DNA from 4 places in the Sodalis ligni genome. Region 1 is predicted to be linked to each of the others. Evidence: predicted binding sites of a transcription regulator. Region 1 holds the regulator's gene; each other region holds the start of a gene.
What was found. Region 1 encodes PurR, which represses purine synthesis genes. Its sites were predicted from a motif close to CANGCAAACGTTTGCNTG; they were not measured.

Region 1 (7,453 bases):
CGTTTTTTTGTCCACGCCGGGACGCGTTGCCAGCGATGGTTTCAGCGCGCCGCGCGGTGGAGAATCTGCAGCGGCGGCTGACGTTGCAGCCAGCGTATGCGCATTGACATCATGATTGCCGCCGAGGTCAGGCCGATAATAAAACCTATCCAGAAACCGCTGGGGCCCATGGCGGGGACCGCATAGTCCGTCAGCGCCAGAACATAGCCGCAGGGCAGGCCCAGCAGCCAGTAAGCGGTAAAAGTGATAAAAAATATCGACCGGGTGTCTTTGTAACCGCGCAGGATGCCGTTGCCAATGACCTGGATTGAGTCGGAAATCTGATAAAGCGCCGCCAGGGACATCAAATGCGATGCCATGCTCACTACCGCCGGGGTGGCATTATACCAGCTGGCGATATGCACCCGGAACCGGTAGGTGAGTATCGCCGTCACGCAGGCCAGCATCACGCCGGCGGCCAGGCTGGTCCAGGCGGCGACCCGCGCTTCGTCCACCTTGTTTTCACCCAGGCGGAAGCCCACGCGGATCGTGGCCGCCACCCCGATTGACAAGGGCAGTACGAACATCAGCGCGCTGAAGTTCAGGGCGATTTGATGACCGGCAACGGACACAATGCCCAGCGGCGTCACCAGCAGCGCCACCACGGCAAACAGCGTCACCTCGAAAAAGAGCGAGGATGCCACCGGCAATCCCAGCGAGCACAAACGCCGCAGGGTCGGCCAGTGCGGCAGCACGATAGCGACGGCGGTACGGAAATCCGCAAAGGTGCCGGCCCGGAGCACATACAGCCACATTACCCCAAACATAATCCAATACACCGACGCCGTGGCGATGCCACAGCCCACACCGCCCAGGGCCGGCATACCCAGCTTGCCGTAGATAAACACATAATTGATCGGGATATTTGCCGCCAGGCCGAGGAAACCGATGACCATGCCTGGCTTGGTTTTGGAAAGACCTTCGCATTGGCCGCGCAGCACCTGGAAAAACAGATACCCCGGCGCCCCGAGCAGCAGAAAATGCAGATAGGCGACGGCTTTTTGCGCCAGGGCGGGATCGACACGATGCATCCTGCCGATGACAAACCTGGAATGATACAAAAGGAACATAATCAGCAGCGAGACGGACAAGGCCAGCCAAAACCCTTGGCGCACTTGAAAGGCGATGCGATCGCGCCGGCCGGAACCGTTTAGTTGGGCAATGACCGGCGTTAGCGCCATGATAAGACCGTGGCCGAATAAAATAGCGGGCAGCCAGATGGAAGTACCGACGGCGACGGCGGCCATGTCGGTGGCGCTTACGGAGCCGGACATCACGGTATCCACCACGCCCATGGCGGTTTGAGCGATTTGCGCAAGGATAACCGGTAAGGCCAGCGACAATAATGTACGCGCCTCGAGGAAATACTTCTGCACGCAGGCACCTATGAAGTTATGGATTAAAAATAATACAAGCTGCAGATAAATTAATGATTATGGGTGAATTTAAGCGGTAATTTATGCGGCGTTTCTGAGGCATAGTGTAATGGATTCCCTGCTTTATACCAGTGCAATAATGCACATTTTCCGTGCATAGCGTTTCGCCGCGGGAGGGTATTTGGTTTTCACCTGAAATTGGGGCAATATAATACCCATCTTTTTAAGGTGTCATTAAAAGAGGTCAAGGCCATGTTTACGGGTATTGTTCAGGGCACCGCGTCGGTGGTGGAAATTGATGAAAAAACCAACTTCCGCACGCATTACATTAAACTGCCGCCGGCGCTGCTGGACGGGCTTGAGACCGGGGCATCGGTGGCCCACAACGGCTGCTGACTGACGGTGAGCGCCATCAAGGGAGATGTGGCGAGCTTCGACTTGATGAAAGAAACGCTGCGCATTACCAACCTCGGGGAATTACAGGTGGGGGATGAGGTGAACGTGGAGCGTGCCGCTACGTTCAACGCCGAGATTGGCGGCCATGTCATGTCCGGCCATATCATGTGCAGCGCGGAAATCGTTAAAATCGCCACCTCGGAAAACAACCGGCAGATTTGGTTTAAAATGCCGGACAAGGAGTTGATGAAATATGTGCTGTACAAAGGCTATATCGGTATCGACGGCATCAGCCTGACCATCGGAGAGGTTGCCGCGGATAAATTTTGCGTCCATTTGATTCCCGAAACCCTCACCAGGACAACACTTGGCAAGAAACGCCTGGGAAACCGGGTGAATATTGAAATCGATCCGCAAACCCAGGCGGTTGTGGACACCGTTGAACGGGTCTTGGCGCAGCGGGAGGCCGCACTGGCCGTCGCTGCCGGACACGAAGTGAAAATGAGGTAAAACGCTATATCCCGACAGTGGGGATAGGGACGCTTTATTGCCCGTCCAGGGCAATAAAGCGTTGGAGCGGAAAGTCCAAAAGAACGTACCGCAATGAACGCTTAGCGGGGCACACGAATCCCGCCTTCAACCCCTTGCGGGCTGAACAATACCTGCCATAAATGGATGTTACGGGCGCGAAAAGCGCCGGCACAGGCATTCAGGTAGTAGCAGAACATCCGAAAGAACCGATCCGAATAATTTCCTGATAACGTCGGCCAGGCGGCGAGAAAACGTTCATACCAGGCCATCAGCGTTTTGTCATAATCGGCACCGAAATTATGCCAGTCCTCCATAACAAAATGCTTCTCGCTGGCCCGTGCGATGTGCTGCACGGAAGGGAGGCAGCCATTGGGGAAGATGTACTTGTCGATCCAGGGGTCCACGTTCATATCGGTCTGGTTGGAGCCGATGGTATGGAGCAGGAAAAGGCCGTCGCGTTTCAGGTTGCGATCAATTACGTCGAAATAGGTGGCGTAATTTTTCGGACCTACGTGCTCAAACATGCCTACCGAAACGATACGGTCGAATTGCACGTTGAGGTCGCGGTAATCCTGCAGAGAGATAGTGACGTCCAAACCTTCGCAGCGATCCTGCGCCAGTTTCTGCTGTTCAGCGGAGATAGTCACCCCCTGAACCGAAACACCGTAGTTCTTGGCCGCATAAGCGGCAAGCCCGCCCCAGCCGCAGCCCACATCCAGCAGCGTCATGCCCGGTCTCAACTGCAGCTTTTCGCAGATCATCCTAAGCTTGTCCTGCTGCGCTTCCTCCAGGGTGGTGGCCTTGTTCCAATAGCCGCACGAATACTGCATATAGGGATCCAGCATCAGGCTGAACAGATCATTACCGAGGTCATAATGCTCTTTGCCGACAATCCAAGCCCGTTTTTTAGACTGAAGATTCATGAGCCGCGCGGCGGCAACGCGCATAACATCCTTGAAATGCCGGGGAAGCTTATTTTCCAAACCGGCTCTTAAAACGCGCTGAAAAAAGATATCCAGTCGCTCGCATTCCCACCAGCCGTCCATGTAACTTTCACCCAACCCCAATGACCCGTCCTCTAGCACGCGTTTAAAAATTCCGGGTTCTTGACATGAATATCAAACGGCCTTGCTCCGTTGATCTTTACACCTGCCTCAGCAAGCATTTCATGGATGATTCGATACCAAGCATTATCATGAAAGCTCAGGTCTTCAACACACGAGGAACTCATAGCTTCTCCATCACCTTTCTTCTGTTATAACCCCGTCAGGAAAAGCGTAGCCGATACCTGCGGGCTTTTATAATCATCCACGGGTATCCGTGGTGTCGGATGTACCACAATAAACAGAGGAATATAAAAACACCAATAGACTGTTTGTCAGACGGGCGCTTCATAAATAGGATGACGCCATGTAAAAACACGACATTCTTTTAAAGCAAAATTATTAGACAACTCGTTATATTTGTTAACGATATTGAGTATAAGCCTGCATTCCGGTTTAGACAATAGCTGACAGAATAATGTATTTCACAGATAAGTTAATGATTTCCTATCGGAACAATAACTCATCAGGCACATTCGGCGGTATGAAATATATTATTACATTCGGGAGCGAATCACCTTTGATAAGGGGCTCAGGAGGCCGTGTGCCGCCCTTCAGGAGCGAAACGGGCCGTCGGCCACCGAACGGCGTACAATCAGGGCGGGATGCACTTCGATAATCCTGGCGTTTTCCCGTTTGCTGGTGATACGGTCCAGCAGCATGGTCAGCGCGGCCTCGCCCAGCTCTTCTTTGGGCTGATGAATGGTAGTCAATGACGGGGTAAAAAAGCACGAATTGCGCACATTATCATAACCGATAATTGAGATGTCATCGGGAACCTTCATGCCCATTTCATCAATGGCGCACATTGCACCCATGGCCATGATATCACCGCCGCAAAATACCGCCGTGGGCCTTTGCGGCCTGGACAGAATGAGTTTCATGGCCTGATAGCCGGATTCCGGTTCGAAATCCCCCTGCACAATCCATTGATGGGGAATGGCGATGCCGGCTTCCTCCAGGGCCCGCAGGTAGCCGCGATGACGTCCGCCCCCGGTATTACGCGCCAGTTGGCCGGGTATGGCGCCGATATCGCGATGCCCCCGGGAAAGCAGATAGCGGGTCGCCATGTAACCTCCGGCGAAGGCATTGTCGATAATGGTATCGGTGAAATCCCGGCGAGCTTCGCCCCAATCCATGACCACCATGGGGATATGGCGATACTCTTCCAGCATATTCAGCAACGGTTCGGGATATTCGGCGCACATCACCAGCAACCCGTCCACCCGTTTTTGCGCCAGCATCGCCAGATAGGCGCCCTGTTTGTTCAGATCGTTATGGGAGTTGCACAGCACAAGGGTATATCCCCGCACAAAACAGTGGTGCTCAATCGACTCGATAATTTCCGCGAAGTAGGGCGCTTCGCTTGAGCTGGCCAGCAGGCCGATGGATTTTGTGCGGTTGATCTTAAGGCTGCGCGCCACGTCGCTGGGGGAATAGTGCAGCTGCCCGATGGCCTCCAAAACGGCGATCTTGGTCTCTTGCGCCACAAATCGCGTCTTATTGATGACATGTGACACCGTGGTGGTGGATACCCCGGCGCGTTTCGCCACGTCTTTAATGGTTGCCATGCGTGTAGAACTCCTGTACGCCGAAATAAATAAACCGCCAATTTTCCTTGATTCGGCACTAAAGTGAAAGCGATAAAGATAAATATGCTCGGGAGTTGCTGCCCGGCAAGCTTTTTTAATCGGGTTATGCGACACTGCTTACAACCTACGGGTGTAAAGATATCCCGTTCAGCGACAGGTGTAGTGATAAGGAGAAGTGATGAGCAGCGATTTCAAATTGTCATTAATGACCACGGTATTTTCCTTGCTGGTGATCATTGCGTTCAGCTTTACCGCGGTAATGAATTAAGGCGCCCAGGCGCCTTTTTTTCCTTTCAGCGAATGGTTTTCGGCGTCACGACCCGGCGGGCGCCGACATAGTGATCCGCCCAATAATCTTCATTCAGATAGCTGATGCGGATATCGCGGCCGGTGCGGGGGGATTCGATAAACCGTCCGTTGCCCAAATAAACGCCCACATGATCCGCCGCGCCGCGGTTGGTGATATGGAAGAAAACCAAATCGCCGCTTTCCAGATCGTCTTTCTTCACCGGCGCCGCATCGCGTAAATGGAACATTTCATTGGCGGTACGGGGCATATGAATCCGTACCACGTCCTTATAAGCATAATAGATCAGGCCGCTGCAATCGAACCCGGTATTGGGTGACATGCCGCCCCAGCGATAAGGCTTGCCCATCTGGGACATCAGCTTGTTCATCGCCGTCAATTTGGCATGTTGATAGCGTTTTTTGTGGCTGTCGCTCATGATGATGGGTTGGTCGTTGGCAATGAGATCGAGCGTGGCGCTTTCTTTCATCCGATGCCTGCCGTAACCCTTTTTGTAGCCTTTTTTCGGCGGGGTAAAATTGGCTATTTTTTTTTCGGGGGGGATTGGGTGCAATTTTTTAACGTGGTTTTTTTCGACGGCCGGCTCTTTCGCTTTGGCGACGGGTATGGAATGTAATTTTTTATTGCTGCTTTTTTCAGCAACGAGCTCTTTTGGTTTGTCTGTGCTATGACGGGTGATTTTCTGCTCGGTCACCGGTTTGCTTTTTTTGGTTATCTTCAACACCTCTTTAAGAGGTTTTCGTTTGCGTCGGTCACCTGTTTTAGCCGTACTGGACTGTGATTTTCGCTGGTCGGCATTGATACCGGCATTGGGCGCGGCATGCGCCAAATTGAAAAATAACTGAGTAAAAGCAACACAAAAGCGTAAAGCATAAACGCATGATTAACGCTATCCTCTGTGGCCCCAAAGAGGGGTTATAAATGCCTCAAAGGAATTTAAGCTATTTACCCCTACTTTGCATCATGAATTATCATCATATTGTGAATAAACGTGAACGACTGCATATTTGTTGCATTCATCGGCATAATTTGGCGCAAAATTCAACAGTTTTCAATTGTTAAAAAGAGTTTGGCATCCATGCCCCGGCGCCGGGTAAAAGGCCGCCTTTGGTGTTATCCTTTATTAAGGTGCTGCGCATCTTTGTCCGTGCGGGCTATGGCGGGCAAAAAAACGTTTATCTATTTATACGGTAATCGTTAGAATAGTGATTCTGAGCATAATCCCGCCCAGAGCAGATAAGGCCAGCTTATGGCTTGAGGAAGCGAGACAATGACGACGATTGAAAAAATTCAGCAGCAAATTGCTGAAAACCCGATTCTTCTTTATATGAAGGGCTCTCCGAAATTGCCTGGTTGCGGTTTTTCCGCGCAAGCGGTACAGGCGCTTTCCGCCTGCGGCGAGCGTTTCGCTTATGTGGATGTCCTGCAGAATCCGGATATTCGGGCCGAACTGCCGAAATTCGCCAATTGGCCGACCTTCCCGCAATTATGGGTGGATGGTGAATTGATTGGCGGTTGCGATATCATTCTTGAAATGTATCAGCACGGCGAGCTACAGCCGCTTATCAAAGAAACCGCGGTGAAATACGGTTCTCAGGAAGATCAGCCGTCCAATTGAGTCAGTGAGGGCTTCTAGCCTGAGCGTTCAGAAAAGATAAAAGCCAATCCTATCGCTGGGATTGGCTTTGATTTTATGGTCAAAACAAACATGCTCTCCCGCTTTTCGGCCATCTCCGTGATTTGATTTAATCAGTTTCGCCGCTGCTATCGTCGCCGAGCGGCGGTACCGGCCAACCCCCGAGACGCTTCCAGCGATTCACCAGTTCGCAAAACAGCTCGGCGGTCCGCTCGGTATCGTACAGGGCCGAATGGGCCTGGCGGCTGTCGAATTCAATTCCTCCGGCGGCGCAGGCTTTCGCCAATACGGTCTGCCCAAGCACCAGTCCGCTCAGCGCCGCGGTGTCGAAGGTGGCAAAAGGATGAAACGGGTTGCGTTTGAGATTGGCGCGTTCCGCCGCCGCCATCAGGAAACCATGATCAAAACCTGCGTTATGGGCCACGATTACCGCACGGTTGCAGCCTTGATCCTTTATGCCTTTGCGCACCATC
Region 2 (7,453 bases), 1.9 Mb from region 1:
AAGTGAATAAAGTGCTGGAGCAGGCCCGTGCCGATAAGCGTATCGGCGGTTCCCTGGAGGCCAGCGTCATCCTGTACGCCGATGAGTCCCTGGCGCCGACCCTGAGCGCCCTGGGAGAGGAGCTCTATTTCGCCCTGTTGACGTCCCGGGCGGAAGTGGCGGATTACGGCGCGGCGGGCGATGATGCCCTGCAGGCCGAAGGCCTGAAAGGGCTGAAAATTGCACTGGCGAATGCCGAGGGCCGGAAGTGTCCCCGCTGTTGGCATTTTGAGACGGATATCGGCGCCGACCCCGAACATCCGGAAATCTGCGGCCGCTGCGTCACCAATGTGGCGGGCGCCGGCGAAGAGCGTAAGTTTGTCTGATGAAAACACCCCTGATGTCAACCGGATTGCGCTGGCTGTGGCTGGCGGTAGTGGTACTGGTCATTGATCTTGGCACCAAGCAGTGGATTATGACGCACTTTATGCTGCATGAAACGATGGCGATCATACCCTCTGTGAATTTTTTCTATGCACAGAATTTCGGCGCGGCCTTCAGCTTCCTGGCGGATAAAGGCGGCTGGCAGCGCTGGCTGTTTGCGCTGATTGCCCTGGTTATCGCCATTGCGCTGCTGTTTATGATGTACCGGTCGGATTATCGGCAACGGATGTCCAACTGCGCCTATGCCCTGATTATCGGCGGCGCGTTGGGCAACCTGTCCGATCGGCTGGTGCACGGCGTGGTGATTGACTTTATTGACGTCTATGTCAATGAATGGCACTGGCCGACGTTCAATGTGGCGGATTCCGCCATTTGTATCGGTGCGGTATTGATCGTGCTGGAAGGGTTCTTCCGCCCTTCCGATCGGGCCGCCAAGCAGAAAGGCTGAGTATCATGACCGAACAGGTGCAGTCCGACAGCGCGGTGCTGTTGCATTTCGATCTCAAGCTTGAGGACGGTACCCTGGCGGAATCCACTCGCCGGGAGAATAAACCGGCGCTGTTCCGCCTGGGGGATCAGAGCCTGTCGAAGGGGTTGGAGCAGGCGCTGCTGGGATTGCGGGTGGGGGATAAAAAATCCTTTTCCCTGGGTCCCGAAGAGGCGTTCGGGCCCTCGAATCCCGATTTGGTCCAATTTTTCTCGCCGCGGGATTTTCTGGATACCGGCGTGCCGGAAGCGGGCACCATCATGCTGTTTACCGCCATGAACGGTAATGAAATGCCTGGGGTGGTCCTGGCGGTGACGGATGAATCCGTCACGGTGGATTTCAACAATCCGCTGGCCGGCCGCCGGGTTTATTTTGATATCGATGTCTTGGCTATCGATCCGGAGCAGGAGGAGGATAAAAATGCGCATATTGCTGGCTAACCCCCGCGGATTCTGCGCCGGTGTCGACCGGGCAATCAGTATTGTGGAGCGGGCGCTGGAAATCTACGGCGCCCCCATCTATGTCCGCCATGAAGTAGTGCACAACCGCTATGTGGTGGATGCGCTGCGCGCCGGCGGCGCGATCTTCATTGAACAAATCGATGAAGTGCCGGACGGCTCCATACTGATTTTTTCCGCCCACGGCGTATCGCAGGCGGTGCGCAACGAGGCGAAGAATCGGGATCTGACGGTATTCGACGCCACCTGTCCCCTGGTGACCAAGGTGCATATGGAGGTGGCGCGCGCCAGCCGCAAAGGCACTGAGGCGATTCTCATCGGCCATGCCGGGCATCCTGAAGTGGAAGGCACCATGGGGCAATACAGCAATCCGCAGGGCGGCATGTATCTGGTGGAATCGCCGGCGGATGTCCGCAAGCTGCAGGTCAAGGACGAGGCCAATCTCACGTTCATGACCCAGACCACGCTTTCCGTCGACGATACCTCCGAGGTTATCGATGCTCTGCGTGGACGCTTTCCCCAGATCATCGGCCCACGTAAGGACGATATCTGCTACGCCACCACCAATCGCCAGGAAGCAGTGCGAGACTTGGCGTCCGAGGCGGACATCGTGCTGGTGGTGGGCTCAAGAAACTCCTCCAACTCCAACCGGCTGGCGGAACTGGCCCAACGGGCGGGTAAGCCGGCCTATCTCATCGATACCGCCGCGGATATCCAGGAGAGCTGGCTGCGGGGCATGGCGGTGGTGGGCGTGACCGCCGGGGCCTCTGCACCGGATGTGCTGGTGAAGGCGGTGATTGAGCGTTTACGTGCCTTGGGCGGCGTAGATGTCGAGGAGCGCCAGGGACGGGAAGAGAATATCGTGTTCGAAGTGCCGAAAGAACTGCGGGTAAAAGTGCAGATTGTGGAATAAGCCGGACGACTATCCCATTGTGCTGAAAAACCGCTCGGGGTTAATCAGGCGGGACAGGACGATAGAAGAGTAAACCGTCCGCGCCAAGAACCAAAACGCCGTCAGGGGCTGGCCGAAGGGTACCCCTCAGGGATGAGGGGCATAATCGCGCGGATCGAGCGCACAGGGACGTATTTACAGCAGGGTTGCCGTTTCGCTACGATCCGGCATATTGTTCCCACTGAACACATTGCTCTTCAGTCAAATGAATAAAAATTCATTTTACCCTTAGTCATTTCCGCTAATATCCCTCCTTTTTTATCATATTATCCTTATCACCGGTTAAATAAACTGGCGGCGGCCGGCGCCTCCGGTTAACCTGACACTGATTTTTCACTTAGCAGAGAGAGCATGGATATGACACCAATCCGCATAGCCGTCGTCGGGGCAGGGGGCCGCATGGGCCGGCAATTGATCCAGGCGGTGCAACAATCCCAATCCGCTTGCCTGGGGGCGGCGGTTGAGCGTGAAGGCTCAAGCCTGATGGGTACCGATGCCGGCGAACTGGCGGGTTTAGGTCATATTGATGTCAGGGTCGGCCATAGCCTGGACGCGGTAAAAGACCGGTTTGACATATTGATTGATTTTACCCGCCCCGAAGGCACCCTGGAATACCTGGCTTTTTGCCAAACCCATGGCAAAGGCATGATTATCGGCACCACCGGCTTTGATGAGCGGCAAAAAGACCTCATTCAACAGGCGTCTCGGGATATTCCCGTTGTTTTTGCCGCTAATTTCAGCGTCGGCGTGAACGTAATGCTAAAGTTGCTTGAAAAGACCGCCCGGGTGATGGGTGAGTATTGCGACATCGAAATAATCGAGGCGCATCACCGCCATAAGGTGGATGCCCCCTCCGGTACTGCCCTTGCCATGGGCGAAACCATTGCCGGAGCCTTGGGACGCCAGCTGAAGGATTGCGCCGTGTACAGCCGCGAGGGCCATACCGGCGAGCGTAAGCCCCATACCATCGGCTTTGCCACCGTGCGCGCGGGTGATATAGTGGGTGAGCATACGGCGATGTTTGCGGATATCGGCGAGCGGGTAGAGATAAGCCATAAGGCTTCCAGCCGCATGACCTTTGCCAATGGCGCCGTTCGCGCGGCGATATGGCTGAATGGTAAAAAAGCCGGGCTCTATAATATGGCCGATGTGCTCGATCTCGGTAATTTATAGACAGAAAAAAATATATATGCGAATGATGTATTTTTATGCCTATGATTTTAATAAGATATATTTGGCCATTTTTAAAATTTTTTAAAAATATACGCTTACCTGTTTTTTTTCATCAAAATCGTTATAAATAGCGTTTTTAAGAAGTATTTTTCATTAAAACCTTCGCGTTCCCGCCAAAAACGTTCCTGGCGGGAAAATGCTTCATTGATATTCCCTGTTTTGTCAGGCAACCGATTACTTTTGCTCTTTTACAGTGCTTTTTAACCGGTTCGCTCTGCTTAATAGGTGAAATGACGATTAATTGAATGAATTATTGTTGCGGGGTAGACAAGTGCCCTATGCATCATTAAAATGCGCCCAATTTGCCAAAAATCCACCTTGAAGGTGTTTTTGCATTGATTTAGACCGTTAAATCTGAATTAATATGCAAATACAATGACTGAATATTCCTTGGAGGGTGTTTTGATAAAGTCAGCGCTATTGGTTCTGGAAGACGGAACCCAATTCCACGGTCGGGCCATCGGGGCAGAGGGTACGGCAGTGGGGGAAGTGGTCTTCAACACCTCGATGACCGGATATCAAGAAATTCTCACCGATCCCTCCTACTCCCGCCAAATCGTTACTCTCACTTATCCCCATATCGGCAATGTCGGCACCAATCCAGAAGATGAAGAATCCTCCTGCATTCAGGCCGAGGGCCTGGTTATCCGGGACTTGCCGCTGATAGCGAGCAATTTCCGCAGCACCGGCTCCCTGTCTGACTATCTTAAAAAGAATAACGTAGTGGGCATCGCCGATATCGATACGCGTAAGCTGACCCGGCTGCTGCGGGAAAAAGGGGCGCAAAACGGCTGTATCATCGCAGGCGATGCTCCCGATGCCGGGCTGGCGCTGCAAAAAGCGCGGCAATTCCCGGGTCTGAAGGGCATGGATCTGGCAAAGGAAGTCAGCACCACCGAACAATATCCCTGGACCCAGGGCAGCTGGCGTCTTGAAGGCGGCCTGCCGGCCCCTGCTTGCGCCGACTCCCTGCCGTTCCATGTGGTGGCTTACGATTACGGCATAAAACGCAATATCATGCGCCTTCTGGTGGATCGCGGCTGCCGCCTGACGGTGGTGCCGGCGCAGACCCCGGCGGCGGACGTCCTGGCAATGAACCCGGACGGCATCTTCCTGGCGAACGGTCCCGGCGATCCGGAGCCTTGCGATTACGCTATCGCCGCCATTAAAACCTTTCTTGAAACCGACATACCGGTGTTCGGCATCTGCCTGGGGCATCAGCTGCTGGCGCTGGCCAGCGGCGCCAAGACCCTGAAAATGAAATTCGGCCACCACGGCGGCAACCATCCGGTGAAGGATTTGGACGCCAACCGGGTAATGATAACCGCGCAGAACCATGGTTTCGCCGTGGATGAAACGTCGCTGCCGCCTACGCTGCGGGTCACTCATGTCTCGCTGTTCGACGGTTCGCTGCAGGGCATTTGCCGCACCGATAAACCGGCGTTCAGCTTCCAGGGGCACCCGGAGGCCAGCCCCGGCCCCCATGACGCGGGTCCGCTGTTCGATCACTTTATAGAATTGATTAAGTCATATCGTTCTCAGGCGAAATAATCAGGAGCCAAGCAATGCCAAAACGTACAGATTTAACCAGTATCCTGATTCTGGGTGCCGGCCCGATAGTCATCGGCCAGGCGTGCGAGTTCGATTATTCCGGCGCGCAGGCCTGCAAGGCGCTGCGTGAAGAAGGTTACCGGGTGGTGCTGGTGAATTCCAACCCGGCCACCATCATGACCGACCCCGATATGGCGGATGCCACCTATATCGAACCCATACACTGGGAAGTGGTGCGCAAAATCATCGAGAAAGAGCGTCCCGACGCCATACTGCCCACCATGGGCGGCCAGACGGCGCTGAACTGCGCGCTGGATCTGGAGCGTGAAGGGGTGCTGGCGGAATTCGGCGTCACCATGATAGGCGCCACCGCCGACGCCATTGATAAAGCGGAGGATCGGCGCCGCTTTGACCAGGCCATGAAAAAAATCGGCCTGGAAACCGCCCGTTCCGGCATTGCCCATAATATGGAAGAAGCGCTGGCGGTGGCCGCCGACGTGGGGTTCCCCTGTATTATCCGCCCTTCCTTTACCATGGGCGGCTCCGGCGGCGGTATTGCCTACAATCGGGAAGAGTTCGAGGAAATCTGCGAACGCGGCCTCGATCTCTCCCCCACCACCGAACTGCTGATCGATGAGTCGCTCATTGGCTGGAAAGAGTATGAGATGGAGGTGGTGCGGGACAAAAACGACAACTGCATTATCGTCTGCTCCATTGAAAATATGGACGCCATGGGCATCCACACCGGCGATTCCATTACCGTCGCGCCGGCGCAGACCCTCACCGACAAAGAGTATCAAATCATGCGTAACGCCTCCATGGCGGTACTGCGTGAAATCGGCGTGGAAACCGGCGGATCGAACGTGCAGTTCTCGGTGAATCCGGAAAACGGCCGGCTGATTATTATCGAAATGAATCCGCGCGTATCCCGCTCATCCGCACTGGCGTCGAAAGCCACCGGTTTCCCCATCGCCAAGGTGGCCGCCAAGCTGGCGGTGGGTTATACCCTGGATGAGCTGATGAACGACATTACCGGCGGACGCACGCCGGCCTCCTTCGAGCCCTCCATCGATTATGTCGTCACCAAGATACCCCGCTTCAACTTCGAGAAATTCGCCGGGGCCAACGATCGGCTGACCACCCAGATGAAATCCGTAGGGGAAGTCATGGCCATCGGCCGCACCCAGCAGGAGTCGCTGCAAAAAGCGCTGCGCGGGCTGGAGGTGGGCGCCACCGGTTTTGATCCCAAGGTCAGCCTGGATGACCCGGAGGCGCTGACGAAAATCCGCCGCGAGCTGAAAGATGCCGGCGGTGACCGCATCTGGTACGTCGCCGATGCGTTCCGCGCCGGGCTGTCAGTGGACGGGGTGTATAATCTCACCAATATCGATAAATGGTTCCTGGTGCAGATTGAGGAACTGGTCCAGCTGGAAAACGAGGTGGCGAAGCAAGGCGTTACCGCCCTGGACGCCGGTTTCCTGCGCCGGCTCAAACGCAAAGGGTTCGCCGATGCGCGCCTGGCCGCCCTGGCGGGCGTATCGGAGGGGGAAATCCGCAAACTGCGGGAAGAGTATAATCTCCATCCGGTTTACAAGCGGGTGGATACTTGCGCGGCGGAGTTCGCTACCGATACCGCCTATATGTATTCCACTTACGATGAAGAGTGTGAATCCAACCCGACCCGGGATCGTGAAAAGATCATGGTGCTGGGGGGGGGCCCCAACCGTATCGGCCAGGGTATCGAATTCGACTACTGCTGCGTGCACGCGTCGCTGGCGCTGCGGGAAGACGGCTACGAGACCATTATGGTCAACTGCAACCCCGAAACGGTGTCCACCGATTACGATACCTCCGACCGGCTTTATTTCGAACCGGTGACCCTGGAGGATGTGCTGGAAATCGTGCGCGTGGAGCAGCCTAAAGGCGTTATCGTGCAATACGGCGGCCAGACCCCGCTGAAACTGGCCCGTGAACTGGAAGCCGCCGGCGTGCCGATTATCGGCACCAGTCCGGATGCCATTGACCGCGCCGAAGATCGCGCCCGTTTTCAGCAGGCGGTGGAAAGGTTGGGTCTCAAGCAGCCGGCCAACGCCACGGTGACCACCATCGATCAGGCGGTGGAAAAAGCGGCCACCATCGGTTATCCGCTGGTGGTGCGGCCCTCCTATGTCCTGGGCGGCCGGGCGATGGAAATCGTCTATGACGATGTGGATCTGCTGCGCTATTTTCAAACCGCGGTCAGCGTGTCCAACGATGCCCCGGTATTGCTTGACCGGTTCCTGGACGATGCGGTGGAAGTGGATGTGGACGCCATTTGCGACGGCGAGCAGGTGCTTATCGGCGGCATCA
Region 3 (7,453 bases), 920 kb from region 1:
TGCAGCCGTCGCCAGGCGCCGGAACATATGCGCTATATGGCCGGTTTGCTCACCTGCGGTTATGCCGTCGGGCAATTGATCGGGCCGGTATTGTCGGCGCTGTCCAGCGCGGCGACGGGCCGGCTGGAACCTGCGCTGACGGTGGCCCTGGCGGCGTTGTTACTGGCGGGGGGACTGGTGTGGCGCCAGCCTTGACGTCAATTTGCAATAATTTCACCACTCATGCGATACAATCACTGGATAATCGTCGCGGGCTCCTCTAGAGTGGAAACGCCTCTTGACGCATTGAGATCAAGAGCTGATTTTCCTGCCGGAGAAAGAAATGGTATCGCTGACAAAAGAAGCATCACTGGTGCATGAGACCCTGCTGGCCCGCGGTCTGGAAACGCCGTTGCGGGGAGAAGCCCTGGATGGGGAAATCCGTAAACGCCGCATCGCCGAGCATATGACCGGGATCATGCAGTTACTGAATCTCGATCTGAGCGACGATAGCCTGGCGGAAACGCCCCACCGCATAGCCAAAATGTATGTGGATGAAATTTTTTCCGGCCTGGATTACGCCAATTTCCCCAAGATAACCCTGATTCAAAATAAAATGAAAGTGGATGAAATGGTGGCGGTTCGCAATATCACCCTCACCAGCACCTGCGAACACCATTTTGTGATCATCGATGGCAAGGCCACCGTGGCCTATATCCCCAAGGAAAGCGTCATCGGACTGTCGAAAATCAACCGCATAGTACAGTTTTTCGCCCAGCGGCCCCAGGTCCAGGAGCGTCTTACCCAGCAAATCCTTATTGCATTGCAAACCCTGCTGGGGACCAATAACGTAGCGGTATCCATCGACGCGGTGCATTATTGCGTCAAAGCCCGCGGCATCCGCGATGCCACCAGCGCCACCACCACCACCTCGCTGGGGGGACTGTTCAAATCCAGCCAGAATACCCGGCAGGAGTTTTTGCGTGCCGTCCGGCACCATGACGACTAACGAACCGATCCCGTGCCTGCGTTACGGCGCTCGGCGCCGTTCTTTATCTGAACGTTCTTAACTGAACGTTCTTATTTGAATAAGGACCGTACATGCGCGAGCGCATAGTCATGCTGGATTGCGCGCGGGGAATGGCGATTCTCGGCATCCTGCTGATGAATATCACCTCTTTTGGCCTACCCAAGGCGGCGTATCTCAACCCCGCCTTTGCCGGAGAACCGTCGCTCCCCGACGCCTGGGCCTGGGCCGTAATGGATATGGTGGCGCAGGTGAAATTTCTTACCCTGTTCGCCCTGCTGTTCGGCGCCGGGCTGCATATGCTGCTGCCGCGCGGCAACCGCTGGATAACCTCGCGGTTGCTCTGGCTGATGGGTTTTGGTTTTATCCACGGGGTTTTTTTCTGGGACGGCGATATTTTATTGGATTACGGACTGGTGGGCCTGCTTTGCCTGGGGGTGATACGCCGCATGCCCAATCCGAGAATGCTGTTTATAACCGGCGCGGCGCTCTATCTGTTCGGACTCATTATTCTGCTGCTGCTTCAGTGGCTGGTGGCGGATGCGCCGCCGGGACGCTTTTGGCAGCCCGATATCGCCGATCGGATTTATGAATATTACTGGCAGACCACCGGCGGTCCCGAGGCCTGGCGGGTGCGCCTGGGACTGCTGCATGACAGCCTGAGTTCGCTGGGCATGCAGTACGGCTGGCTGCTGGCCGGGTCGATGCTGATGGGGGCCGCGCTGATGCGCTGCGGCTGGTTGTCCGGCGAGATGCCTCTTGCCCATTACCGCAAAGCGGCCGGGTTGTTGATTGTTGCGGGCATCATCATCAACCTGCCGGGCGTACTGCTGCAATGGCATGTGCACTGGGCCTTTCGCTGGAGCGCGTTTGCGCTGCAGATCCCGCGGGAATTGAGCGCGCCTTTTCAAGCGCTGGGATATGTGGCGCTATGCTACGGCTGGTGGCCGGCCCTCTCCCGCCTGGGCATCGGCCGTTGGCTGAGTAATGTCGGACGCATGGCGCTGAGCAATTATCTGTTGCAAACCTTGTTGTGTACCTTGCTATTTAACCGGTTCGGTCTGTTTATGACCTTTGGCCGGGCCGATTTGCTGTTATTTGTACCGGCCGTCTGGTTGGTGAATATTATTTTCTCCACCCTGTGGCTGCGGATATTCAGGCAAGGACCAATGGAGTGGTTATGGCGTAAGCTCACGCGTTTGACCGGCGGCGGGCTTAAGGTTCAATTAATGTAGCAATGCTACTCTTTGACTAATTTTTTTCAGTATGGCAGAAGATAGAAAAGCACATGTCGCTACACTCAGCTAAGGCCTTTCCACGACCGGTTGTTCATCCTTGGATCTTCAATATAATTATTGCAATAATAATTACTTTTTTTCAAAATATTATTTTCTTTAAAAAAATCTTAGGGCTGGTGGATATATCGCAGCTGAACAACCTGCTGTTTTTCCTCAGTATGCCGGTTACCCTGCTGTTTGCGCTGAATTTTATTTTCAGCTTTCTGCTGCTGCCCTATATTCGTAAGCCAATCATTATATTAATTTTTATCAGCGACGCGCTGGCGCAGTACTTTATGCTTAGCTATGGCGTTTTAATCGATCGCGGCATGGTGCAGAATGTCCTCGATACCACGCCGATGGAAAGTTTTTCGCTATTATCGCCGCAGCTGATTTATCATTTTTGGTGCTCGGCGTGTTACCGTCCTTGGTTATTCTTTGGATCAAAGTCAAGCCCGTCTTGTTTTCCTGGCACACCGCGGGTTTTTATTTTCTGAACATACTGCTCTCTTTGTGCGTTATCGCACTGGTGGCCACGTTCTTTTATAAAGACTACGCATCATTGATGCGGAATAATCCGCAGCTAATTAAAAATCTGGTGCCCAGCGACATGGCGGTTGGCGGTTATTCTTATTATAAACATGACTACATTAAAAATATGCCGTTCGTGCAAATCGGTTTGGACGCGCATAAAACGGTGCCCGTTAATGACAATCAGAAAAAAAACCTGCTGATTGTGGTGGTGGGGGAGACCTCCCGGGGGCAGGATTTCTCCCTGGGAGGATATGACAAGCTCACCAATCCCCGACTGGCCCGGGATAACGTGGTTTATTTCCCCAATACCAGTTCTTGCGGCACCGCCACGGCGGTCTCGGTTCCCTGCATGTTCTCCAACATGACGCGGGCGCATTTTGACGACGATACCGCGGCCCATGAAGATAATGTGCTGGATATTCTGCAGCGCGCGCACGTCAATATTTTATGGCGTGAAAACGACGGCGGCTGTAAATATGTCTGCAACCGCGTCGCCACCGAAGATTTGTCGAAGTGGAAGGATCTGCCGCAGTTTTGCAGCGATGGGGTATGCCTGGACGAGGCGCTGCTCCATAATCTTGATGCTTATATCAATGAGCAAAATAATGATACCGTCATCGTCCTGCATACCATGGGCAGCCACGGCCCCTCCTATTATCAGCGTTATCAGGCCGCCCAGGCGGCTTTTTCACCTACCTGCGATACAAATGAGATACAAAAATGTTCAAATCAGGCGCTGGTGAACACTTATGACAATACAATCGTCTATATTGATTACCTGTTGGACAAGAGCATAAAGCTGTTACAGGCCCATCAGGACAAATTCAATACCGCCCTGGTGTATTTATCCGATCACGGAGAATCTCTGGGTGAAAACGGGCTGTTTTTGCACGGTATGCCTTATGCCGTGGCGCCGGCGCAGCAGACCCACATCCCGATGCTGTTATGGATGTCGCCCTCTTTTGTCCAGGCGCAGGGTATCGAGGATGATTGCTTGAGAAGCCGGGCTAAACAGCAGGCGTACTCCCAGGACAATCTTTTTGCCACCCTGCTCGGACTCATGAATGTGGGTACCAAACTCTATCAGCCGGCCCTGGATATCGTGCAACCCTGCAGGATGACGCAATCATGAAAATTCTGATCATCGAAGACGACAGGTTTCTGCAGGAGGGTCTGCAGCTGGCGCTGCAACAGGAAGGCTATGCCAGCGATTGCGCGGGCAGCATGCGCGAAGCGGAAAACCTGATGGAAACCGCCCCCTATAGCCTGGTAATCCTTGATTTAGGCTTGCCGGACGGGGATGGCATGTCGCTGTTGGTGAAATGGCGAAAAAAAGGCAACGACGTACCGGTATTGATTCTTACCGCCCGGGACGGTCTGGATCAGCGGGTCAGCGGGCTGAATTTCGGCGCGGACGATTATCTTATCAAACCCTTTGCCCTGGCCGAATTATTGGCGCGGGCGCGGGCGGTTATCCGGCGTCACCAGGGCGTAAGCAACAATTATATTTGCGTGGATAATATTTCGCTGGATTTAAACAGTCATGAGGTTACCGTCAACGGCAGCCCCATCGATATCACGCCGAAGGAGTTCGCCATCCTCTCCCGCCTGATGCTGCGCGCCGGGCACCGCATCCACCGGGAAATACTTCATCAGGACCTGTATAACTGGGACGACGATCCCTCATCCAATTCCCTGGAAGTCCATATCCACAACCTGCGGCAAAAGATTGGCAAAGACAGGATCCGCACTCTGCGCGGTTTCGGTTATCTGCTTATCAAGGAAAACGGTGAAAACACGTGACGCCTTCCTCCGCGCCCCCGCTTATCAGCATGCGCTGGCGGTTAATTGTGGTACTGGGCATTATTTTATTATGCTGCCAGTTTATTACCGTCATCTGGCTGTGGCACGAAAGCAAAGAACAGATTGATCTGCTGGTGAACCGCACGCTGGCGGAAAGTGTGCGCAACGATCACGTCAACCAGGAGATCCGCGAGGCTATTGCCGCATTAAGCGTGCCGGCGCTGATGATGATCATCGTCACCCTGCTGTTTTGTTTTCAGGCGGTGAGCTGGATAACATTGCCCCTTTCCCGCTTGCAGAATGCGTTGCAAAAGCGCGGCGCCGAGAATTTCGAACCGCTGCCGGAACAAAGCAACATCAAAGAAGTCATTGCCGTCACCCGCAGTCTTAATCAGCTGCTCGCGAGGCTCAACGACACGCTGCAGCAGGACCGCCAATTCACCTCCGATGTGGCCCATGAGCTGCGAACGCCCCTGGCCGGTATCCGGCTGCACCTGGAATTGCAGGAAAAACAGGCCGCCGTCGATAACCAGCCGCTGATTGAGCGGGTAGACAATATGTCCTATACCGTGGAGCAGTTGTTGATGCTGGCCCGTATCCGGCATGATTTTACTTCCGGCCATTACCAGACGGTGAAACTGATGGCGGATGTAATCGCGCCGCAGCGGGAGGAACTGGAGGAAATGGCGCGGCTGCACCGGCAAACCCTGTGCTGGATCCTGCCGGAAGAAGAAATCCTGCTGCAGGGCAATGCGATACTTATACGCCTGCTGCTGCGCAATCTGGTGGAAAATGCCCACCGTTACGGCCCGCAAGAGAGCCAAATCGATATCCGGCTGGCGCGCAACGAAGATGGCAGCATTCTGCTGGAAGTGATTGATCAGGGACAGGGGATTGATCCTGCCAAGGCCGTGGAGCTGACGAAAAAATTCGTCCGCATGGATCAGCGCTTTAACGGTATCGGTCTGGGCTTAAGCATCGTGACGCGCATTGCCCAACTGCACAACGGCAAATTTGAACTGGTCAATCGGCAGGATATCCCGGGCACCATCGCCCGCCTGCTGCTGCCGGAGTCCCTCTGACCTCTCGCTTCTTCATCCCCTTTTAGCCGCCTTGGCTGACTTGGCACAGCAACTGTTTCCTTCCGGATATCTTCCCGTTTGCTCATAAACGCTCGCGGCGACGCCTCTTTTTTCCCCGATAAAAGCGATTCCGTTTTTCTTATGTAAGCGCTTTCGGTCCTGTGAGCTGTTTCACGCTGCGGCGGCAAGAAAACGGTTAGGATAGCGCCTTATGTTTCAGACCTGTGACGGCAATGGGTAACACCACCGGTGCCTGAACAAAACGTGCTTCACCCGTTTGGTCAAATATTATCCTGGGCGGACGTCATAAATAACAGGGGATGACATGATCACCATACGTGATGTGGCGCGGTTGGCCGGAGTCTCGGTGGCGACCGTTTCACGAGTATTAAATGACAGCGCCATCGCCAGCAAGGAAGCCCGTGACCGGGTGATGAAGGCGGTGAATGAGTTGGGCTATCGTCCCAATGCCAACGCGCAGGCGCTGGCCACGCAAAGCAGCGACACCATCGGCGTGGTGGTGATGGATGTGTCCGATCCCTTTTTCGGCGCGCTGGTAAAGGCGGTGGATACGGTGGCGCAGCGCCATAAAAAGAATGTGCTGATCAGCAACAGCTATCACCAGGCGGAAAAAGAGCGGCACGCCATTGAGGTTCTGATTCGCCAGCGCTGCAGCGCGCTGGTGGTGCATGCCAAAATCCTCTCCGACGAGGAATTGATTCCTTTCATGGAGCGGGAGCCGGGCATGGTGCTGATAAACCGGATCATTCCGGGCTATGAACACCGCTGTGTCGGGCTGGATAACGTCAGCGGCGCCCTGATGGCCAGCCGGACATTGATAAAACAGGGGCATCGGCAGATTGGCTATATCGGCTCCAATCATCCCATAGAAGATGAGGCGCAGCGGCACCAGGGCTATTTGCAAGTGATGCAGGAAGAGGGCATTACGCCGCCGCAAAGCTGGCAGGTGCTGGCCTCGCCGGATTTGCAGGGAGGAGAAGCGGCCATGGTGGAGCTGCTCGGCCGTAATCAACAATTGACGGCGGTGTTTGTCTATAACGACGCCATGGCGGTGGGGGCGCTGGCCACCCTGCGGGAAAACGGCATTGCGGTGCCGAATCAATTCTCGGTGGTGGGATTCGGCGATACCCCCATTTCCCGTTATTCCAGCCCGCACCTCCCCACCATACGGTACCCGATTTTCGCCATGGCGGTGGCGGCCACCGAATTGGCGCTGCAAGGTACCGCCGGGCTGCTGGATCCCAAGCAGACCCATCTGTTTATGCCGACGGTGGTTCGCCGCCATTCGGTGGCTCCGCTGCGAAATGTGGCGGCGATCACTTCCTCATCACAAGATGAGATGTAACCGTTTTCAAAGTGTGAGAATATTCACAGTTTATTAACATTTATCCCTTTATGCTAGCCATGTTTTACGCCTGACATGGACAAAACACTTGTCCAGCCGGACCCTGAAAATTTTACCCCGGCCTTTGCTCTCTTTGCTGGCATTACCGGTGTATGAGTATTTGGAAATTGTTCTACCCAAAACGTAACCTTACAAATTTCCGGAGAATCTAATGAATAAAAAGGCTTTTGTTCTTACCGCCGTGGCCGCCGGACTGTTATTTTCAGTCGTGGCGCGGGCTGCCGACACCCGTATCGGGGTAACTATTTATAAATACGATGACAACTTTATGTCGGAGGTTCGTAAAGCCCTGGAGAAAGACGCCAAAGAGAGCACCGGCGTTCAG
Region 4 (7,453 bases), 1.6 Mb from region 1:
CGAAAGGATAATGACGACATTAACTTATTTGAAACGACGTTTTTGATGATTACATGAAACAAACCCGAGATGATTTAATTTATATCGCCGGGAAGGCGGGTGTTGGAGATAAATTCTCATCGCAAATTAATCATTTTATGTCATTGATTGAAGAGCCTGATTTCATTGCCGATGAAAATAAAGAAATGGTTTATGGTCAACTGGGTCGGTTTCTTGAACTTTTAAGCAATATTGATAAAGAAAAATTCTCTTATATTTTTAAGGATATCATCGAAAACATGTTTGCCGGCTTGGATGTTTGCACAACGGGTGCCATAAGCAACATATCCAATGCATGCACAAGAGTTAAATATCATACCGGCGGAGGAACGTTGAATAAATGCAAAGATTTTCGGAATAATCTTATTATTTCACTTGTCGCAAATTTTGTCAGGCACCATCATGGCAGCAAGTCAGAAGAAATGGAAATACATTATGCCAATGCATATCAGCAACTCTTAGAAGATACGGAATGGAGTATAGGTGCACCCGTAACCGATATCTTCATCTCACAAGATCAGAAGAATTTGATTAAAATTAATTTTAACTATTTAAAAGAAGATCTTTTCAGGTTGTCTCGTATCTGAGAATGATATCAGATTATGGTCTTGAAGTTTATCAAACATGCCAAGATATCGCGGCAAAAAAGGAAATCATAAGGATAATGATTATACAATTCTGACGAATGAAGGCTATGTTGATATCATAAAATATATTAAATCAATATCTGATTTTCTAAAAGAGGAGGATATTGTTTCCTGCAACAATGATTATTGTATGTCATTAAAGCCTAATGCAGATGCCATTAACTGTGCCTTAGCTGAAACGTTATCATCGGAACAGAGTCCTTCTGGTTACGCAAAACCATGATGATTCGTGATGATAAGTTTGAAATAGTTAATGCCGGCGGTTTTATTTTTGAAGACAAAGAGCATAATATCCGTAAACCTATGTCTCTCGGCGTGTTGAGCGGGAAAAAATAGCTGGGTCAATCGAAGATGAATTGTTGCTTTTCACAATTAATAATACAGATTTAAACGAAATTAGCATTCATTTTCAACCTGAATGGGTTAGCCAAACATTGCCTGTCTTCACATCCTGTGACAGTGAAAAATCTATGCGGCACTGACGATTTTTTGAAAGATTCAGAAATTGATAATACTTTTCGTTCTAAAATGGCCACACCATACTTATGTTGTCAATTAATTATACAGATATGGATATGGCTAAAAAATATTGAAAAATCTAACGTTAATATCAATGATAAAGACAATAGAAACCGCAGCGCTTTGCATTTGGCTGTCGTAAAGCAAAGTTTCGAAATGTCTTCTTTGTTGTTAAATGAAAAAGCATTATCGCTGATTGTAAGGATGATCGTGGACAAACACCTTTAATGCTGGCTGCTATATACCAGAATTTTCAAATCGCCGAATTGCTACTGACCAGACAAGATGTTGATGTTAATCAAGTGGATTTTAATACAAACAGCGTTTTATTACACGCGGTTCATGGTAATCAAATTAATTTAGTTCAATCGCTGCTTAAAAGAGCAGAGATTGATTTCAACTACAAAATAAGGATGGGGCCACCGCTCTGTCTACCGCAATTAAGGAAAAACATGGTGAAATTATCAAATTATTACTTAACTGTGAGTTGATAAATATAAATCAAGTGGACAGTTCTGGAAATTCTTCTTTGATATTGGCTGCAGCGACTGGACAAACAAAAGTGGTAGAATGGATAATAAAAGGCCGGAGATTCAAATAAATCTTGAAAATGATGATGGAGTTACAGCTTTAAATAAAGCAATATTAAAAATCAAAATAAAATAGTGAAATTATTACTTGATCATGGATCAATCAATGTAGGCGCTGCTGATAAAACGGGCGATTCAGCATTGATCTACGCTGCTGCGTTGGGACAGCGTGAGACAACAGAGTGGTTACTGAATAGAAGTGATATAGATATCAACCATACGAATAAAGTGGGGTTATCTGCTTTAATTCTTGCTGCGTCTAGGGGCACAATGAAATAGTTGAAGAACTGCTTAATAGGGCGGGAATTAACATTAATCATGCCACTGAAAATGGATATTCCGCTTTAATAGGCGCGGCGGAGAAAGGATATAGTGAAATTGTAAAGTTGTTGCTTAAGATGAGGGATATCAAAATTAACCATATAAATGAATCTGGATATTCTGCTTTAATGCGCGCGGCCGACAAAGGGCACAGTGAAATCGTAAAATTAATGCTTGATAACACGGATATTGATACCAACCTTACTGATTATTTTGGCAATTCTGCTTTAACGCTCGCTGTGAGTAGGGGGTGCAACGAAACAGTAAAATTATTGCTTAATAGAATGGATATTGATATCAATTACCTGAAAAGAGGCGATTCTGCTTTAATGCTCGCTGTGCGTTCTGGGCGCAAAGACATGGTAAAATCACTTCTTAACAGAACGGAGATTGACATTAACTGTGTAAACAGGAATGGTTCGACCGCCCTGATTGTCGCAACGGAACATAAGCATATTGAGATTGTGAAATTATTGCTTGATTGTGCGACTGTTGATATCAATAAAGCAAACCTCAAGGGAGAGACTGCGCTAATGGTGGCTATAATAGGAGGTCATACAGAATTCATTGAATTATTTGTTAAGCGTAAAGACATCGATTCAAACGTGAAAGATCTCATTGGCAAAACTGCTTTTTTCATGGCTATTAATAAATCGGACTATAATACGGCAAAGCTTTTAATCATAGCGAAAATACTGAACTTGGCCATAAAAACAAAAAGAATAATGTCACCCGTGAATTTGATGAATAAAATAAGCTGGTTCAGATTGCCGTACTACTAAAAGTAGCCTGTATCGGCTATATATTTAAATCGAATCGGAGAGAGCATTTCTCTCACCGGCGGCACCTAAATAGCTTTTCATATTAGCGCTACACTTGCGGGAGATGACATCCCGCCAGCGCTGGCCCTGCACGATGAGAAGTGAAGCATTAATGCGCAAAGCTATTTAGTCAAATGCTTCAGGCCCGATAAAAAGGCCTTTATTGGTCAAGCGACGGCAAGATCACAGCAGCTCTGCCAGCCGTTGCTGCGCCCAATGCAGCCCGCGCTGATACTCCTCTGGCAACTGTGGCGCCAACCGCGTAAGGCTGCGATGCAAAACATCACGGTCGGGATGATTGAGGTTAAGGTGGCCCACCTTACGACCGGGACGCACCTCTTTCTCATACCAGTGCAAATGCACCAGGGCATCCTTAAGCCAGCTTTCGTCGACGCCTGTTCCGATTAGATTCACCATCACCGACGGCGCGTTGACAACCGGTTTTGGCAGCGGTAAATCCAGGATGGCGCGCAAATGCAGCTCGAACTGGCTGATGGAGGCGCCGTTTTGCGTCCAGTGGCCGCTGTTGTGCACCCGCGGCGCCAGCTCGTTAATCAATAAATCATTGCCGAGAATAAAACACTCCATCGCCATCACGCCGACGTAATTCAGTTCATGCATAATGGCCGACAGCATAAGCTCCGCCCGATGCTGCAACGCGGCGTCCGGCTGCGGTAGCGCGACGCTGGCGCGCAGGATGCCGTCCTGATGCAGGTTATGGGTCAGCGGATAAAAAACGCTGCCGCCGTCAAACCCGCGGGCGCCGATTAACGATACCTCGCCGGAGAAGGGGATGCCCTGTTCGACAATACAGCTTCCATAACACTCTTGAGGCAGGTCCGCTTCTTCGCCGGGAGTGAGTCGCCACTGACCGCGTCCGTCATAACCGCCCACGCGGCGTTTGACGATAGCCAAATCACCAAAGGAATTGAACACCTGCGGCCACTGCGCCGCCCCACTGAGCTCTTCCCATGGCGCGGTGGACAGCCCGAGCTGGTCCAGCAATTGTTTTTGCGTCAGGCGGTCAGCCAGACGCGGAAAAATATCCCGGTTAACAAACGCCTTATGGCGCGCCAGCTCCAGGGTCAGCGGCGTTTCGGGCCAGCGTTCGATTTCAGCGGTAATCACGCTTTGCTGGAACGGCACCGATTCAGGCTCCGCCTCCAGACCCACCGGGAATACCTGTATGCCCAGGGGTTCGCCTGCCTGACGCAGCATGCGCCCCAGCTGGCCGTTGCCTAAAACACAAACCGGCTTCATGCATCCTCCCGCGGGTCGGGATGGGCCAGAACCTCATCGGTTTGCGCCTGCCGCCAGGCCGCCAAACGGTCCGACAACGCCTGGTCATGCAAAGCAAGTATCTGTGCCGCCAGCAATGCGGCATTGGCGGCGCCGGCCTTGCCGATGGCCAGGGTGCCCACCGGTATGCCGCGAGGCATCTGCACGATGGAATAAAGGCTGTCCACGCCGCTCAGCGCCGCGCTCTGCACCGGCACCCCCAGCACCGGCAGCAGGGTTTTTGCCGCCAACATGCCCGGCAGGTGGGCCGCGCCCCCCGCCCCGGCGATGATCACCTGGATTCCCGCCGCCGCCGCTCCCTGGGCATATTCAAACAGCTTATCCGGCGTGCGGTGCGCAGAGACGATTTCCGCCTGAAAGGGGACCTGCAGGGAAGTGAGAATGTCCGCGGCGAACTGCATGGTTCCCCAGTCGCTTTTGGATCCCATAACGATGGCGATTTTTGCCAGGGCAGGATTGGCTTGCATGGACGGAATGCTCCTGTGGTTGCGCTAAAACGACCCCCGTCACGCCGGGATGCCGGTAAAAGAGGGCGTAGAGCATATCATGTGTCACGGGCGAGGAAAACGGTTGCGTATCCTGTTAAAGCAGAATTATAGATCACATATATCACCTAACGCGGACCAATGGAAAAGAGGCGCCGATAACATTCCCAGCACCTGTTTCAGACATAGCTGACGTATGGGAGGAAAGAATTTTGCGCCGGCTATCCCTCGAAAGGGAATTCAATCAGTTCGATACTCTCCCGGCTGACCTTGATCATGGAACCCTGATGGTGCCAGGCGCCCAGCACCGCCCGATGGAGCTGGCCCGAGGACAGTTGCTGGATGTGGATGGCCGGGCGGTGGGTATGGCCGTGAATCAGCCAGTCCACTCCATGGCGCTCGGCGACGGCGGCCACCGCCTGCGGGTTGACATCCATGATGTCCGGGGATTTTGCCTGGTTGGCCTGCCGGCTGCCGGCGCGCATCCGATCGGCGATTCGCAGGCGCCAGCGCAGCGGCAGCGCCAGAAATAATCGCTGCAGCCAATGCCGGTTGACGCGTCGCCGGTAACGCTGATAGCGCACATCATCGGTACACAGGGTATCTCCGTGCAAAACAAGGATTCGGCGATCGTATAATTCCAGTCGTTGCTCTTCGGGCAGTATGGTCATGCCGCAGGCATCGGCGAAACGCCGGCCCAGCAGGAAATCACGGTTGCCGTGGATAAAAAAGCACGGGATGCCCTTTTTATGCAGCGCGTGCAACGCCGCGGCGACTTCGCGATGCAGCGGCGCGGGATCGTCGTCCCCAATCCAGGCCTCGAACAGGTCGCCCAGGATATAGAGCGCGTCGGCGTGGATCGCTTGCCGCTGTAAAAAATGCAGAAAACCGGCGGTGATCGCCGGTTCTTTATGACTTAGATGAAGATCCGCAATAAATAAGGTTGCCATTGCAGCAGTGTTTATTCTTCCACCGTCACGCTGGTGATAATGACATCTTCTTTAGGCACATCCTGATGCATGCCGCTGCGGCCGGTGGGGACATTTTTGATTTTATCCACTACATCCAGGCCGTCGGAGACTTCGGCGAAAACGCAATAGCCCCAGCCGTCGGCATTTTCAGAGCGGAAATTCAAAAAGTCATTGTCCACCAGGTTAATGAAAAACTGCGCGGTGGCGGAATGGGGATCGTTGGTCCGCGCCATTGCAAGCGTGCCGCGGTTGTTTTTCAAACCGTTGTTGGCCTCGTTTTTGATGGTCGCCTTGGTGGCTTTTTGCGCCATGCCTGGCTCAAAACCGCCGCCTTGAATCATAAAACCGTTAATGACACGATGGAAAATGGTATTATCATAAAAGCCGCTACGGCAGTAATTCAGGAAATTCTCGACGGTTAACGGTGCCTTGTCGGCGAAAGTATTAATGACGATATCGCCGTGATTAGTGTGGAAAGTGACCATAAATAGTTGTCCTACGAGTCAGAAAAGGAGTTATACCCTATTGATTTCATGTTGCGCCAGGGCGGCAACGTGAAAGATGACGGGTATATTCACTGCCAGGGAAACAGACCGAATTTATAACATAAGTCCGGCGTGGAGTCAGCATACACAGCAGATAACACCGGTTTCTGTTAATATGCCCGGCCAAATCCCCCGCAAAACGGTTGCTTTTCGATCATGGCATAGTCCGTGGCATAGCCCTCCGGGCTCGCTTGGCGCCTGGTCTTGCATTCCCAACGTCTTCAGGGTTCAATACCCCGTTGCATGAACAATCTGTCTAAACCTGTCGGTATGCACACGTACCTGTTACTACCATGGAATGAATGTAGATGCTGAAGATTTTAATACCCTGACCAGACAAAAGAGGAATTCAAACCTATTCATGCCGGAAAAGTCGGTATGTACGTGTGCGGTATCACTGTTTATGACCTTTGTCATATCGGCCACGGCCGGACCTTCGTGGCTTTCGACGTCGTCACCCGCTACCTGCGCTTCAAAGGGTATGAAGTGGATTACGTGCGAAATATCACCGATATCGACGACAAGATTATTCACCGCGCGGCGCAAAATAAAGAAACCATCGATCAACTCACCTCCAGAATGATCGGCGAGATGTATCGGGATTTCGATAAGCTGAATATCGCGCGCCCCGACAGCGAACCCCGCGCCACGTTCCACATGGCGGATATCATCGAAATGGTGGAAACGCTCATCGGCAAGGAGCACGCCTATATCGCCGCCAATGGAGACGTGATGTTTGCCGTGGATACCGATCCGTCCTATGGCGAGCTGTCGCGCCAGGACCTGGAACAGCTTCAGGCCGGCGCGCGGGTGGAAGTGGCCGATGTCAAACGCAACCCCATGGACTTCGTGCTGTGGAAGATGTCCAAGGCCGGCGAACCCAGTTGGCCTTCACCCTGGGGGCAAGGCCGCCCGGGCTGGCATATCGAATGTTCGGCCATGAACTGCAAACAGCTCGGTAATCATTTTGATATTCACGGCGGCGGATCGGATTTGATGTTCCCCCACCATGAAAATGAAATCGCCCAGTCCACCTGTGCCCATGAGGGGCCCTATGTGAACTACTGGATGCATTCCGGCATGGTGATGGTGGACAGGGAAAAGATGTCCAAATCCCTGAATAATTTTTTCACCGTGCGTGATGTGCTGAAATATTATGACGCTGAAACGGTGCGTTATTTCCTGATGTCGGGACATTACCGCAGCCAATTGAACT

Region 2: a site for PurR is predicted at 3,717-3,734, ahead of carA (glutamine-hydrolyzing carbamoyl-phosphate synthase small subunit). Genes of this name have one in related genera too.
Region 3: a site for PurR is predicted at 5,888-5,905, ahead of galS (HTH-type transcriptional regulator GalS). Genes of this name have one in related genera too.
Region 4: a site for PurR is predicted at 4,796-4,813, ahead of purE (5-(carboxyamino)imidazole ribonucleotide mutase). Genes of this name have one in related genera too.

Annotation. Positions count from the first base shown of each region.
Region 1 covers NZ_CP075169.1:3,088,903-3,096,355, forward strand. Annotated here, with positions in the region: gene GTU79_RS14335 (MATE family efflux transporter) at 42-1,415, opposite strand; partial or broken gene GTU79_RS14340 (riboflavin synthase subunit alpha) at 1,668-2,321, shown strand; partial or broken gene cfa (cyclopropane fatty acyl phospholipid synthase) at 2,423-3,573, opposite strand; gene purR (HTH-type transcriptional repressor PurR) at 4,000-5,016, opposite strand; gene cydH (cytochrome bd-I oxidase subunit CydH) at 5,216-5,305, shown strand; gene GTU79_RS30395 (C40 family peptidase) at 5,331-6,173, opposite strand; gene GTU79_RS14365 (Grx4 family monothiol glutaredoxin) at 6,615-6,962, shown strand; gene rnt (ribonuclease T) at 7,090-7,453, opposite strand, start outside.
Region 2 covers NZ_CP075169.1:5,006,099-5,013,551, reverse strand. Annotated here, with positions in the region: gene ileS (isoleucine--tRNA ligase) at 1-365, shown strand, start outside; gene lspA (signal peptidase II) at 365-871, shown strand; gene fkpB (FKBP-type peptidyl-prolyl cis-trans isomerase) at 877-1,350, shown strand; gene ispH (4-hydroxy-3-methylbut-2-enyl diphosphate reductase) at 1,331-2,281, shown strand; gene dapB (4-hydroxy-tetrahydrodipicolinate reductase) at 2,672-3,493, shown strand; gene carA (glutamine-hydrolyzing carbamoyl-phosphate synthase small subunit) at 3,956-5,104, shown strand; gene carB (carbamoyl-phosphate synthase large subunit) at 5,119-7,453, shown strand, end outside.
Region 3 covers NZ_CP075169.1:4,010,899-4,018,351, reverse strand. Annotated here, with positions in the region: partial or broken gene GTU79_RS18710 (YbfB/YjiJ family MFS transporter) at 1-195, shown strand, start outside; gene folE (GTP cyclohydrolase I FolE) at 323-988, shown strand; gene yeiB (DUF418 domain-containing protein YeiB) at 1,081-2,241, shown strand; partial or broken gene eptA (phosphoethanolamine transferase EptA) at 2,295-3,949, shown strand; gene pmrA (two-component system response regulator PmrA) at 3,946-4,620, shown strand; gene pmrB (two-component system sensor histidine kinase PmrB) at 4,650-5,702, shown strand; gene galS (HTH-type transcriptional regulator GalS) at 6,028-7,068, shown strand; gene mglB (galactose/glucose ABC transporter substrate-binding protein MglB) at 7,280-7,453, shown strand, end outside.
Region 4 covers NZ_CP075169.1:1,515,361-1,522,813, forward strand. Annotated here, with positions in the region: gene GTU79_RS07055 (hypothetical protein) at 54-626, shown strand; gene GTU79_RS07060 (hypothetical protein) at 664-909, shown strand; gene GTU79_RS31310 (ankyrin repeat domain-containing protein) at 1,433-1,696, shown strand; partial or broken gene GTU79_RS31315 (ankyrin repeat domain-containing protein) at 1,606-1,806, shown strand; gene GTU79_RS31320 (ankyrin repeat domain-containing protein) at 1,871-2,074, shown strand; gene GTU79_RS07080 (ankyrin repeat domain-containing protein) at 2,071-2,898, shown strand; gene purK (5-(carboxyamino)imidazole ribonucleotide synthase) at 3,121-4,197, opposite strand; gene purE (5-(carboxyamino)imidazole ribonucleotide mutase) at 4,194-4,703, opposite strand; gene GTU79_RS07095 (UDP-2,3-diacylglucosamine diphosphatase) at 4,943-5,671, opposite strand; gene ppiB (peptidylprolyl isomerase B) at 5,683-6,177, opposite strand; partial or broken gene cysS (cysteine--tRNA ligase) at 6,536-7,453, shown strand, end outside.